3 regions of the Streptomyces sp. NBC_01546 genome follow, and region 2 is predicted to be linked to each of the others. Evidence: riboswitches for the same ligand, from Rfam matches in the RefSeq annotation. Region 2 holds a riboswitch; each other region holds the start of a gene.

Region 1 (4,203 bases), 3.3 Mb from region 2:
CGCTCGCCCCACACCGGGTCGAACAGCACGCGTCGCCCGTCGATCTCCGCGAGCACGCTGGAGTGCCCCATCCAGGTGAGCCGCAGTCCGCTCGCGGGCGGTTTCGCCAGCTCCGCGAGGGTCGTCGGGTACACGGGGATCGGCGCGCCGGGGATGCGCCGGACCCGCTGCTCCCGGTGGAAGTAGATCTTGGCGAACTCGGTCATCGACCCCGAGGGCCTGGTCCGGGCCCCGAGCGGGTTCTTGAAGACGCCGTCGGCGAAGTTCGGCGAGCGGTGGATCCGCTCCAGCCGGGCGCCGGACGGGTCCGCGCCGAAGGCTTCGGGCCGCAGGGCACGCAGCCGGGGACGCAGGGGACGGGAGCCGGTCAAGGCGCCTCCTGGGAGGATGGGGGGTCGGGACGGTCGTCGGTCTACGACCATCCCAACGCACACATACCCCCAAGGATTCCGCTTACGGCCCTCGTTTCCCGTCTGTGGCGCTCCCCCCGCCCGTCGCTCCCCTTACAGGGGCAGCAGGTCCGGCCGCTTCGCCTCGACGTGGTCCCCGGAGGACTCGCCGCGCAGCCGCCGCCCGATCCAGGGCACCAGGTGCTCGCGCGCCCACTGGATGTTGTCCCGGGTCACGTCCACCGAGCCGCGCGGCCGCTGCGGCGGCCACGGCTGGTCGGGGTCGGCGGGCACCTCCAGTCCGAGCACCTGCGCGGCGCGCAGTGCCACCCGCGTGTGCCCCTCGGGCGAGAGGTGCAGCCGGTCGGTGTCCCAGGCCCGCCGGTCCTGTACGGACTTCAGCGACCAGAGGTCGAGCACCGGGCAGTCGTAGCGGTCGGCGATGGCGCGCACGTGCGCGCTGTACGTCGCCACCTTGCCCCGGAGGTGCTTGAGGACCGGCACGCCCCGGGTGTCGAAGCCGGTGGTGATCATGACCAGGCCGACGGCCCCGGTGAGGTCGGCGACGGCGGCCTCGAACCGCTCCGCCACGTCGTCGGGGTCGCTGCCGGGCCGGATGATGTCGTTGCCGCCCGCGCAGAAGGTCACGAGGTCCGGGGCGAGCTCCTTGGCCCGCGGGACCTGCTCGGCCACGATCTGGTCGAGGAGCCGGCCGCGCACGGCCAGGTTCGCGTACCGGAAGTCGTGTTCGTCGCGCCGGTCGGCCAGGAGCACGGCGAGCCGGTCCGCCCAGCCGAGATAGGAATCCCCGGGTCCCGGGTCCCCCACGCCCTCGGTGAAGCTGTCCCCGATCGCCGCGTACGAGCCGATGGTCTTGAGTGTCGTCGTCGTCGCTGCCACGAAACGACATCCTTCACCCGAGCACACGACCTACGCCAACGTAAGCAGGGGTTGACGGACCGTGATCTATACCACCCGGGGGATAAGGAATAAGTACACATCAGGCCGGGACCCCCCTCGGGCCCCGGCCTGACGTGTGTTCCTGCTCCGGCGGCGGCTGCCGTCGGTTGCGTCAGATGGTGACGCCCTTCGAGCGGAGGTAGTTCACCGGGCTGATGTCCGAGCCGTAGGACTGGGTCGTACGGATCTCGAAGTGGAGGTGCGGGCCGGTCGAGTTGCCGGTGGAGCCGGAGAGACCGATGCTCTGGCCGGCGGTGACGCTCTGGCCCACCGAGACGGACAGCGAGGAGAGGTGGCCGTACTGGGAGTAGTGGCCGTCAGCGTGCTTGATGATGACCTCGTTGCCGTACGCGCCGGCCCAGCCGGACGAGACCACGGTGCCCGCGCCGACGGCCTTGACGGTGGTGCCGGAGCTGGCGATGAAGTCGACGCCGGTGTGGTAACCCGAGGACCACATCGCGCCCGCGACCTTGTACTGGGTGGATATCCCACCGCTGACCGGGGCCACGAATCCGGCGGCACTGGGGGCCTTCGCCCCGGTGGCCGAGCCGCTGCTCTGCGGCTTCTGCTTCGGCTGCTGGACGGGGGCGGGCGCGTCCTGCTCGCCCGAGGAGCCCTCGTCGGAGGCCGAAGAACCGGTCGAGGACCGCTCGGCGGGGGCCGGAGCCGGGGCCGGGGCCGCCTCGGCCGGGGCCTCGGCCTTCGCGCCGAGGGTCAGCTTCAGGCCCGGGTGGATCAGGGAGGGGTTGGTGCCGACGGCCTCGCGGTTGTCGGCGTACAGCTTCTCCCAGCCGCCCGAGAGGTGCCGCTCCGCGGCGATCTTGGAGAGGTAGTCGCCGGGCACGACCGTGTAGACGGCCGGCGCGGCCTGCACGGCGGCGGCGGGCGCGGCCTGGAGCGAGAGCGGGAGCTGCGGGGCGACGGCGGGGACCGTGGCCGGCGCGGCGGCCGGAGCGACGGCCGCGCTGGCGCCGGCGGCACCCATCAGGGGCAGCGCGAGGGCCGCACCACCGGTGCCGGCAACGGCGAGACCGCGGGAAAGGGAACGGGACTTGGGACGACGGTGCTTACCCTTTGCAGGCATGGCGAATTCCTCTCCGTCGCCGGCGAGGTGAGCTGTCGGGTTCGGACTGGAGATGTCCGGACGCACATGTACGGAACATGAACGACTTCACCCCTAGCCGTCCCGGAAGAAAGATCCGGAACAGCGGCTTACCTGGTTCCCCCGCTCCTGCCGCGCGCGTGAATAGTCGGGTGCGGTTTCCGGGAGGCGGCAGGATTAGGCGGTCCACCCGGATCGGTCGCGAACGTAATCGAATCCGGGCACAGGGAACAAGCCATGAATTCCCCAAAGGAATCACCGCGATGAGGAATCGGCGGAATTCCGGTCACCCTCTGTCCATTCCCCACCGTCAACAACCGCCCCGGCCGGGCCATTCGCCCTTCGCGATCAGGCACTCACGGTCACCGTATGATCTGGCTCACGGGGGCACGTCCGATCTCGCCGCCGGATATGGCAAGTTGGCGCCAAGTGGCTCAATTCGGACAGACGCCCCACGACGAAGCGGAGGAGTTCCTTTGACCCAGCGGATACAGGAGCCGGAACTGTCCGGAGTGCGCAATTTCCGCGATGTGGGCGGATTGCCGACTTTCGACGGACGACAGGTCAGGTCGGGACGACTGTTTCGAAGCGGACATCTCGCACATGCCACCGAAACCGATGCAGAGTTCCTCGCATCGCTCGGGCTCCACACCATCTTCGACTTCCGCAACAACGCCGACCACGCCCTGGAGGGGCCGGACGTCGAGCTGCCCGGCGTGCGGAACGTCAACATCCCGCTCTCGGACCCGGCCGACGGCCGGGAGTTCTGGAAGATGGTCCGCGACGGCGGCCTCGATCAGCTCCGCTCGATCCTGGGGGAAGGCAAGGCCGCGGCCCGGATGTCGAACGCGTACCGCGCGATCATCAGGCACCGCACCGCCGAGCACAGCAGGGTGCTGCACGCCCTCGCCGAGGACAGCGTCCCCGCCCTGCTGCACTGCGCGGCCGGCAAGGACCGGGCGGGCCTGTCGATCGCGGTCGTCCTGCTCGCGCTGGGCGTCGAACGCGAGGCGATCGTGGCGGACTACCTGGAGTCGAACGCCCCGCACCGCCGCTACCGGGTGCGCCGCAGCGGCGAGTCGCAGGAGGCCCGCTCCCCCGAGGTGATGGAGCTCCTCGCCCCGCTCTTCGACGCCCGCGCGGAGTACCTGACCACGGCCTTCGACACCATTGACGAGCAGTGGGGCGGACAGGAGCGGTACCTCGCGGAGGGCCTCGGGCTCACGCCCGAGACCCTCGACCGGCTCCGGGGCCGGCTCCTCGCCTGACACCCGCTCGTCCCACCCCTGCCGGAGCAGGCCGTCAACGGTTGCCGACGGCCTGCTTCACCAGGGTCCTGCCGAACTCCCACATCAGCCCCGAGCCGCCGTGCGCCTCGTCCATGACCTCGCGGAAGGCGCCGACGAACCGGTCGACGTCCCGCTCGTCCACGATCAGCGGCGGGATGAGCTTGATCACCTCCAGGTGGTCCCCGGACACCTGGGTGAGGATCCGGTGCTTCTGCAGCAGCGGCACCACGACCATCTGCGCGAAGAGCCCCTTGCGGGCCGCCTGGAGCATGGTCCACCGGCTGCGCAGCCCCAGCGAGGACGGCCGGCCGAACTCGATGCCGATCATCAGCCCGCGCCCGCGCACCTCGTGCAGCAGCTCGTACTCGTCCACCAGGGCCGCGAGCCGCCCGCGCAGAAGATCGCCCATGGCCCGGGCATTGGCGACGACCGCCTCGTCCTCCATGACCGACAGCACCGCCAG
Region 2 (4,203 bases):
CCCCAGCGGGGTCGAGGCCTGGCTGGTCACCCGGTACGCCGACGCCCGCCAGGCCCTTGCCGACCAGCGGCTCAGCAAGAATCCGGCGCACCACGCGGAGCCCGCGCACGCCAAGGGCAAGACCGGGATCCCGGGGGAGCGCAAGGCGGAGCTGATGACGCACCTGCTCAACATCGACCCGCCGGACCACACCCGGCTGCGGCGGCTGGTGTCGAAGGCGTTCACCCCGCGCAGGGTCGCCGAGTTCACCCCGCGCGTGCAGGAGCTCACCGACCACCTCATCGACCGGTTCGCTGAGAAGGGGGAGGCGGACCTCATCCACGAGTTCGCCTTCCCGCTCCCCATCTACGCCATCTGCGAGATGCTCGGGGTACCGCGCGAGGACCAGGACGACTTCCGGGACTGGGCCGGGATGATGATCCGCCACGGCGGCGGTCCGCGCGGCGGGGTCGCCCGGTCGGTGAAGCAGATGCGCACCTATCTCGGTGAACTCATCCACCGCAAAAGGGATGATCTGGGCAATGACCTCATCTCTGACCTGATCCGGGCGAGCGACCACGGTGACCACCTGACGGAGGCCGAGGCCACCGCCATGGCTTTCATCCTGCTTTTCGCCGGTTTCGAAACCACCGTGAACCTCATCGGCAACGGGGTCCACTCCCTCTTCATGAACCCCGGCGAGCGCGAGCGACTCCAGTCCTCCCTCGCGGCCGGCGAGCGCGGCCTGCTGGAGACCGGCGTCGAGGAACTGCTGCGCTACGACGGCCCCGTGGAGCTGGCCACCTGGCGGTTCGCCACCGAGCCGCTGACCCTCGGCGGGCAGTCGGTCGCGGCCGGGGACCCGGTCCTGGTCGTCCTCGCCGCCGCCGACCGCGACCCCGCGCGGTTCGCCGAGCCGGACACCCTCGACCTCTCCCGCACCGACAACCAGCACCTCGGATACGGGCACGGCATCCACTACTGCCTGGGTGCTCCGCTCGCACGACTTGAAGGACAGACGGCGCTTGCGACTTTGCTCACGCGTCTGCCAGATCTGGAACTCGCCGTTCCGCCCGAGGAGCTGCGCTGGCGCGGCGGACTGATCATGCGTGGCCTGCGCACCCTTCCCGTGCGCTTTACTCCCCGAAACATCTGAAGGGCAACTGACCCGAAGTCAGTTGTCGACCGGAGTTGTGACAATCGTTCGAAGGCCGCTAGGTTCTGCCGTTACCCAGCCGTTATGCGAAAGGTGCAGCCTCATGCGTTCCGGGAACGGCCGTCACAGACGTCCCCGTCAGGTGCCCGCGATAGTCGTCACCGCCGGAGTCACTGGCTCCGCGCTGGCCCTGCCGCTTCTTGCCGCCACCAGTGCCTCCGCGGCCGACACCGCCACGTGGGACAAGGTCGCCGAATGCGAGAGCGGCGGCAGCTGGAGTGCCAACTTCGGCAGCGGCCAGTACGGCGGCCTGCAGTTCACGCAGGAGGAGTGGAAGAACTCCGGCGGTCTCGACTTCGCCAAGCGGGCCGACCTGGCGAGCCGTTCCCAGCAGATCGCCGTGGCCGAGCGCGTGCTGGCCTCCCAGGGCCCGCAGGCGTGGCCGCTGTGCGCGGCTTCGGCCGGGCTGGACGGCCAGAGCCCCGCCGCCGAGGTCGACCCCGGCCTGCCCGGCGGCTCCGGGACCGCCACCGCGCCGTCCCGCCCGGACGACAAGGTGCCCACCACCGGTCGCGGCAAGCCGTCCACGGACTTCGGCGCTCCGACCGATCCCGCGCCGAGCCCGTCCGGCAGCCCCTCGTTCGAGCTCCCCGACAGCCCGCTCTCGCCGTCCCTCGGACTGCCCGTCATGCCCTCGCCGGACGACCCCACCACGGCCCCGGCCCCGGTGGACCCGACCGCGCCGACCGGCCCCACGGACCCGGGCGCGCCCACCACGCCGCCGACCACCCCGGGCCAGCCCCCGGTGACCCCGGAGGCCCCCGTGACCCCGGCCGACCCGACGGCACCGGCCACTCCGGGCGCCCCGGGCGCCTCGGCCGACCCGACCGCACCTCCCGTGACGACCCCCGAGGGCGGCGGCAAGCACCGCGGCGCGCCGGCCGCCGAGACACCGGCCGGATCTGATGCCGCGTCGGCGCCCGTCTACACCGTCAAGGCGGGCGACAGCCTGACGGGCATCGCGGACGCCAAGGGACTCAAGGGCGGCTGGAACGCGCTCTACGAGGCCAATGAGCAGGTCATCGGCGGGGACGCCAATCTGATCAAGCCCGGTCAGAACCTGGATCTAAGCCTGTAATAGGGGCACTTCGGGCGGGCAGAAAGAGTTGATTGTCCGTTTTCTGTAAGTGAGACATGTGTCTCTTCCGGTCAACTGGCGTGTCCCGCCCGGGGGCTTCCGCAAACCCCGCCCTCACCTGCGCAAACACCCGTGCGAAGGACGCAAGTAGGGGTCGTTTCTCCCCGATGGTGCTCGTTGAACATCGGGGAGGGACCTGTCTACCTTCTGAATCGCTCGCCACCGCGGGCTCCTTCGACCGCATCGCCGAATCCTGCCGGCGGACGGAGGAAACAGTCGTCGCGTCAAGCGCCGAAGGCAGGAGCGGGGGAACCAAGGTAGGTGCCGGGAGCGGCCGTTGAGAGACGGTCACGCCACCGGCTAGGGGTTAAGACGTGCGCTAGGTCGCACGGCCGGGCAACTCACTCGCCCGAACCCGACAGCTCACCTCGTAGGCGTCGGTGAGGAGAAACTCCATGCTGCTTTCCGGCAAGGGCAAGCACCGCCGCGGTTCCAAGGCCGTCCGCATCGTCACGCTCGCCGGTGTCGCCGGTGTGGCCGTCGCCGCCCCCCTGATGGCCGCCGGTACCGCCAGCGCCGCCACCGCGTCCGAGTGGGACAAGGTCGCGCAGTGTGAGTCCGGTGGCAACTGGTCCATCAACACGGGCAACGGCTACTACGGCGGCCTGCAGTTCTCGTCCTCCACGTGGGCCGCGTACGGCGGCAAGTCGTACGCCGCGCAGGCCAACCAGGCCTCGAAGAGCCAGCAGATAGCCATCGCGGAGAAGGTCCTCAAGGGCCAGGGCAAGGGCGCCTGGCCGTCCTGCGGCGTGGGCCTGTCGAACTCCTCCTACGCCGGCGGGGGCTCGACCGAGACCCCGAAGCAGGAGAAGAAGACCGAGCCCAAGAAGACTCAGCCGAAGAAGACCGAGCCGAAGAAGGAGACCAAGCGCTCCGAGGCCCCGACCACCCGTTCCGAGCGCTCCGAGGCCCCGGCCCCGAAGACCGGCAACGGCTCGTACGAGGTCAAGTCCGGCGACACCCTGGGCCTCATCGCCGAGGCCAACGGCGTTCAGGGCGGCTGGGAGAAGCTCTTCGAGCTGAACAAGGACATCGTCTCGGACGCCGACCTGATCTTCCCGGGTCAGAAGCTGAAGCTCAGCTGAACACTGCGGCAATAGCCGCGGCGTCTTCGAGCAACACGCACCATCCCGCCGCCCGGCGCGTCTCCCCCACGCGCCGGGCGGCGGCGTTTGTGCGGGCAGAACCCCGATGATCAAGAGTCCTATGTCCCGGAAGAGGGGTATTCGGACCCTTTTTCGTCCCAGGACCCGGGCGGTCGGCCGGTCGAGTGCCCGGAGCCGGTTAGGCTCTAGGCGGCAAGGCCATCCCACGGCCTGACGCCACCGCACATCCAGCGTCACATCCCAGAAGGAGATGCTCGTGCCGTCCATCGACGTCGTCGTAGCCCGGGAAATCCTGGACTCCCGAGGCAACCCCACGGTCGAGGTCGAGGTGGGCCTCGACGATGGCAGCACCGGCCGTGCTGCAGTTCCGTCCGGCGCCTCCACCGGTGCATTCGAGGCCATCGAGCTCCGTGACGGTGACCCCAACCGTTACTTCGGCAAGGGTGTCGAGAAGGCCGTCCTCGCCGTCATCGAGCAGATCGGCCCGGAGCTCGTCGGCTACGACGCCACCGAGCAGCGACTGATCGACCAGGCCATGTTCGACCTGGACGCCACCGACAACAAGGGCTCGCTCGGCGCCAACGCCATCCTCGGCGTGTCCCTCGCCGTCGCGCACGCCGCGTCCGAGGCCTCGGACCTTCCGCTCTTCCGCTACCTCGGCGGCCCGAACGCGCACCTGCTGCCCGTTCCGATGATGAACATCCTCAACGGTGGGTCGCACGCCGACTCCAACGTGGACATCCAGGAGTTCATGATCGCCCCGA
Region 3 (4,203 bases), 2.5 Mb from region 2:
CGCTCCGCGTCCCCGCGCGCCACCGCGTCCACGATCGCCCCGTGCTCCGCCCAGGACTCCACCGGCCGGGCCGGCGCCTCCACCACGTACATCCACGCCACCTTGTGCCGCATCTGCGTGAGCAGCGCGATCAGGCCCGGGCTCCCGGAGGCCTGCGCGAGCGTCTCGTGGAACCAGCCGCCCAGGGAGCGCAGATCCTCGCCCTGGCCCCGCCTGGCCCGCTCCTGGCCCAGTCTGACCAGCCCTCTCAACACCTTGAGGTGGGCCTCGGTGCGCCGCCGGGCCGCCTTGGCGGCCGCCAGGGGCTCCAGCAGCATCCGCAGCTCGAGGAGGTCTACGGCCTCCTGCTCGGTCGGCTCGGCCACACAGGCACCCGCGTGGCGCCGCGTGGTCACGAACCCCTCGGACTCCAGGGTCCGCAGCGCCTCGCGCACCGGGACACGCGAGACTCCGTACCGGCGGGCCAGCACCTCCTCGGTCAGCCTGCCGCCCGGTTCGAAGACCCCGGAAACGATGTCGTCGCGGATCGCTGTGCATACCGCGTGCGCAGGAATACGCAAGACCGGACCTCCGCCTATTTCCGATTTTCGACTGCCACGCCCATTGGACACGCATGCGCGTGCTGCGACTCTATTGCAACACACGATAATTTCCGAGAGCGGCCGGAAATGACAAACATGTATCCGGCACAGCAGCGCGAAGGCCCCGGCTCGGGGAGCCGGGGCCTTCGGTGAAGCTGTGGAGTGCGGGTCAGACGCTGACACCGTGCGAGCGCAGGTACGAGATCGGGTCGATGTCCGAGCCGTAGTCGGCACCGGTGCGGGCCTCGAAGTGCAGGTGCGGGCCGCTGGAGTTGCCCGTGGAGCCCGAGAGGCCGATCTGCTGGCCGGGGGTGACCTGCTGGCCGACGGAGACGCTCAGCGAGGACATGTGCCCGTACTGGGTGTACGTACCGTCGTTGTGCTTGATCACGACGTTGTTGCCGTACGCGCCGCCCCAGCCGGCCTCGACCACGACGCCGACGCCCACCGCGTGGACGGTGGTGCCGGAGGCGGCGTGGAAGTCGATGCCGGTGTGGCTGCCGGAGGACCACATGCCGCCGCCCGCCTTGTACTGCGTGCTGACGTACGAGCTGTCGAGCGGCGAGACGAAGGTGTTGAGGCGCTTGCGCTCCTCCTCGCGGGCGGCGCGCTCGGCGGCCTCGCGCTCGGCCTTCGCCTTGGCCTCGGCGAGGCGCTTGGCCTCGGAGGCCCGCTGCTTCGCGTCGGCCTCGGCCTGCGCCTTGGCGGCGGCGTGCTCGGCGGCACGCTGCTGGGAGGCGGCCTGGTCCTCGATGTCACCCGCGAGGTCCTCGGCGACGACCGCGCCGAGCGCGTTGTCCGGGGCGGAGTGGGTGTTGCCGTTGTCCGCGGCGAAGGCCGGGGCGGCGAGGGAGCCGACGACACCAGTGGTGGCGAGGGCGGCGATACCGGCGTAGCCGGCGGTCTTGCGGCTCAGACGGCTGGAACCGCGGTGCTTGCCGGAGCCGGCGGGACGACTGCCAAACGCCATGAAGGGGCTGATCCTTTCCTTCCTTCTCGCCTACCGGGTTAGCTGACGGGTTCGGAGCAGGAAGGTCTCCTACGGGCCTCCTCTTGCGAGGCGGTCCGATTCACCCCAGGGACTGATGTGGGTCCCCGGCTCCCCAGGCTCGCGCCTGACGGGGACTCGGCGATCGCTGCCCGGTGCCGCGGATGCGGCGGGTACAACTGACGGACAGCACGGGTGACGCTAGGCGGATCATCAGTCAATCGCCAAACAGACACGCCTTTTTGTTGCGTACGCCACATCACATAAAAGCAACCTCTCCACTAAACGGACAAAAAGGGGCTCTGGCGGACAAGCCCGCCAGAGCCCCTTGCCGTGTCGGCCGGTTGGCCGTCGGCTGCCGTTCGGTTGCCGTCAGTTGGTGACGACGCTCACGTCGCCGATCCCCAAGGCCCGCACCGGCGCCTCGATCTGCGCCGCGTCGCCCACCAGCACGGTGACCAGCCGGTCCGCGGGGAAGGCCTTCACGACCGCCGAAGTCGCCTCCACCGTCCCGGTTTCGGCGAGCCGCGCGTACAACTGCGCCTGGTAGTCGTCCGGCAGCTCCTGCTCGACCTGGTCGGCGAGGGTGCCCGCGACCGAGGCCGCCGTCTCGAACTTGAGCGGGGCCACGCCCACCAAGTTCTGCACCGCCACGTCCCGTTCGGTGTCGGTCAGGCCGCCCTCCGCGAGGGTGCGCAGCACCTTCCAGAGGTCCTCGAGGGCCGGGGCGGTGTTCGGGGTGTCCACCGAGCCGCTGATGGCGAGCATCGAGGCGCCCCTGCCGTCGGCGGTGGAGCGCAGCACCTGGCCGAAGGCGCGCACGCCGTACGTGTACCCCTTCTCCTCGCGCAGCACCTTGTCCAGGCGGGAGGTCAGGGTGCCGCCCAGGCAGTACGTGCCGAGCACCTGGGCCGCCCAGACCCGGTCGTGCCGGTCCGCTCCGATCCGGCCGATCAGCAGCTGCGTCTGGACCGCGCCGGGCCGGTCCACGATGACCACGCGGCCGGTGTCGTCGGCGGTCACCGGCGGCACCGGGAGGGGCTCGGCGGTGCCGCCCGTCCACGCGCCCAGGGTGTCTGCGAGGACCGCGTCCAGGTCGATGCCGGTCATGTCGCCGACGATCACCGCGGTGGCGGTGGCGGGGCGTACGTGGGCCTCGTAGAAGGCGCGTACGGCCGCGGAGTCGATACGGGCGACCGTCTCCTCGGTGCCCTGGCGCGGCCGGGACATGCGCAGGGTGGCCGGAAAGAGCTCCTTGGAGAGCTGCTTGGCCGCGCGGCGCTGCGGGTTGGCCAGCTCGTGCGGGATCTCGTCGAGCCGGTTGCGCACCAGCCGGTCGACCTCGGCGTCGGCGAAGGCCGGCGCGCGCAGGGCCTCGGCGAGCAGGCCCAGCGCCTTGGGCAGCCGCGAGGCCGGGACCTCCAGGGAGACCCGCAGGCCCGGGTGGTCGGCGTGCGCGTCGAGGGTGGCGCCGCAGCGCTCCAGCTCGGCCGCGAACTCCTCGGCGGAGTGCTTGTCGGTGCCCTCGGACAGGGCACGGGACATGATGGTCGCCACGCCGTCCAAGCCCTCGGGCTCGGCGTCCAGCGGGGCGGCGAGGTTGACCTCGACCGCGATCACCTGCTGGCCCGGGCGGTGGCAGCGCAGCAGGGTCAGGCCGTTGGAGAGGACCGAGCGGTCGGGGGCCGGGAAGGCCCACGGCTGCGGCTCGCCGGCCTGCGGCTGCGGGTGGAAGGTCATCGTGACGGCTGCGGTGTCGCTCACTGCTCCGCCCCCTCGTTCTCGTCGTTCTCGGCGGACTCGTCCGACTCGTCGGCCGCGATCGGCTCGTAGACCAGCACCGCGCGGTTGTCCGGGCGCAGCCGGGCCGCGGCCACGGCCTGCACCTCCTCGGCGGTCACGTCGAGGACCCGCTGCACGGCGGTCAGCGCCAGCTGCGGGTCGCCGAAGAGCACCGCGAACCGGCACAGTTCGTCGGCCCGGCCCGCGACCGTGCTCAGCCGGTCCAGCCACTCCCGCTCCAGCTGCGCCTGCGCGCGCTCCATCTCCTCGGCCGTCGGGCCCTCGGCGGCGAACCGCGCGAGCTCCTCGTCCACGGCCGCCTCGATGTCGGGGACCTCGACCCCGCCGGAGGTCTTGACGTCCAGCCAGCCCAGCGAGGGCGCCCCGGCCAGGCGCAGGATGCCGAACCCGGCCGCGACGGCCGTCTGGTCCCGGCGTACCAGGCGGTTGTGGAGCCGCGAGGACTCGCCGCCGCCCAGGACGGTCAGCGCCACGTCGGCGGCGTCGCACTCGCGGGTGCCGTCGTGCGGGAGCCGGTAGGCGGCCATCAGCGCACGCGCCGGAACCTCCTCGACGATCTCCTCGCGCAGCTCCCGGCCGATGACCTCGGGCAGCGAACCGTCACGGGGCGGCTGCTTGCCGTCGTGCGAGGGGATGCTGCCGAAGTACTTCTCGACCCACGCGAGCGTGCGCTCCGGGTCGATGTCGCCGACGATCGACAGCACCGCGTTGTTGGGCGCGTAGTACGTACGGAAGAAGGTGCGCGCGTCCTCCAGGGAGGCGGCGTCCAGATCGGCCATGGAGCCGATCGGCGTGTGGTGGTACGGGTGGCCCTCGGGGTAGGCGAGGGCG

What was found. Region 2 has a riboswitch for cyclic di-AMP ahead of OHA89_RS22495 (transglycosylase family protein). Riboswitches for the same ligand answer to the same signal wherever they lie in the genome.
Region 1: linked by a shared signal. The riboswitch ahead of OHA89_RS07570 (LysM peptidoglycan-binding domain-containing M23 family metallopeptidase) and the one ahead of OHA89_RS22495 (transglycosylase family protein) in region 2 are both predicted to bind cyclic di-AMP.
Region 3: linked by a shared signal. The riboswitch ahead of OHA89_RS10835 (M23 family metallopeptidase) and the one ahead of OHA89_RS22495 (transglycosylase family protein) in region 2 are both predicted to bind cyclic di-AMP.

The regions. Positions count from the first base shown of each region.
Region 1 is NZ_CP109379.1:1,570,934-1,575,136, forward strand. It holds gene OHA89_RS07560 (MBL fold metallo-hydrolase) at 1-371, opposite strand, end outside; gene OHA89_RS07565 (SGNH/GDSL hydrolase family protein) at 504-1,289, opposite strand; gene OHA89_RS07570 (LysM peptidoglycan-binding domain-containing M23 family metallopeptidase) at 1,462-2,433, opposite strand; cyclic di-AMP (ydaO/yuaA leader) riboswitch at 2,438-2,635, opposite strand; gene OHA89_RS07575 (tyrosine-protein phosphatase) at 2,928-3,719, shown strand; gene OHA89_RS07580 (aspartate aminotransferase family protein) at 3,754-4,203, opposite strand, start outside.
Region 2 is NZ_CP109379.1:4,910,329-4,914,531, forward strand. It holds gene OHA89_RS22485 (cytochrome P450) at 1-1,135, shown strand, start outside; gene OHA89_RS22490 (transglycosylase family protein) at 1,239-2,273, shown strand; cyclic di-AMP (ydaO/yuaA leader) riboswitch at 2,553-2,725, shown strand; gene OHA89_RS22495 (transglycosylase family protein) at 2,729-3,418, shown strand; gene eno (phosphopyruvate hydratase) at 3,690-4,203, shown strand, end outside.
Region 3 is NZ_CP109379.1:2,435,980-2,440,182, forward strand. It holds gene OHA89_RS10830 (GntR family transcriptional regulator) at 1-560, opposite strand, end outside; gene OHA89_RS10835 (M23 family metallopeptidase) at 751-1,551, opposite strand; cyclic di-AMP (ydaO/yuaA leader) riboswitch at 1,564-1,723, opposite strand; gene OHA89_RS10840 (pitrilysin family protein) at 1,942-3,309, opposite strand; gene OHA89_RS10845 (pitrilysin family protein) at 3,330-4,203, opposite strand, start outside.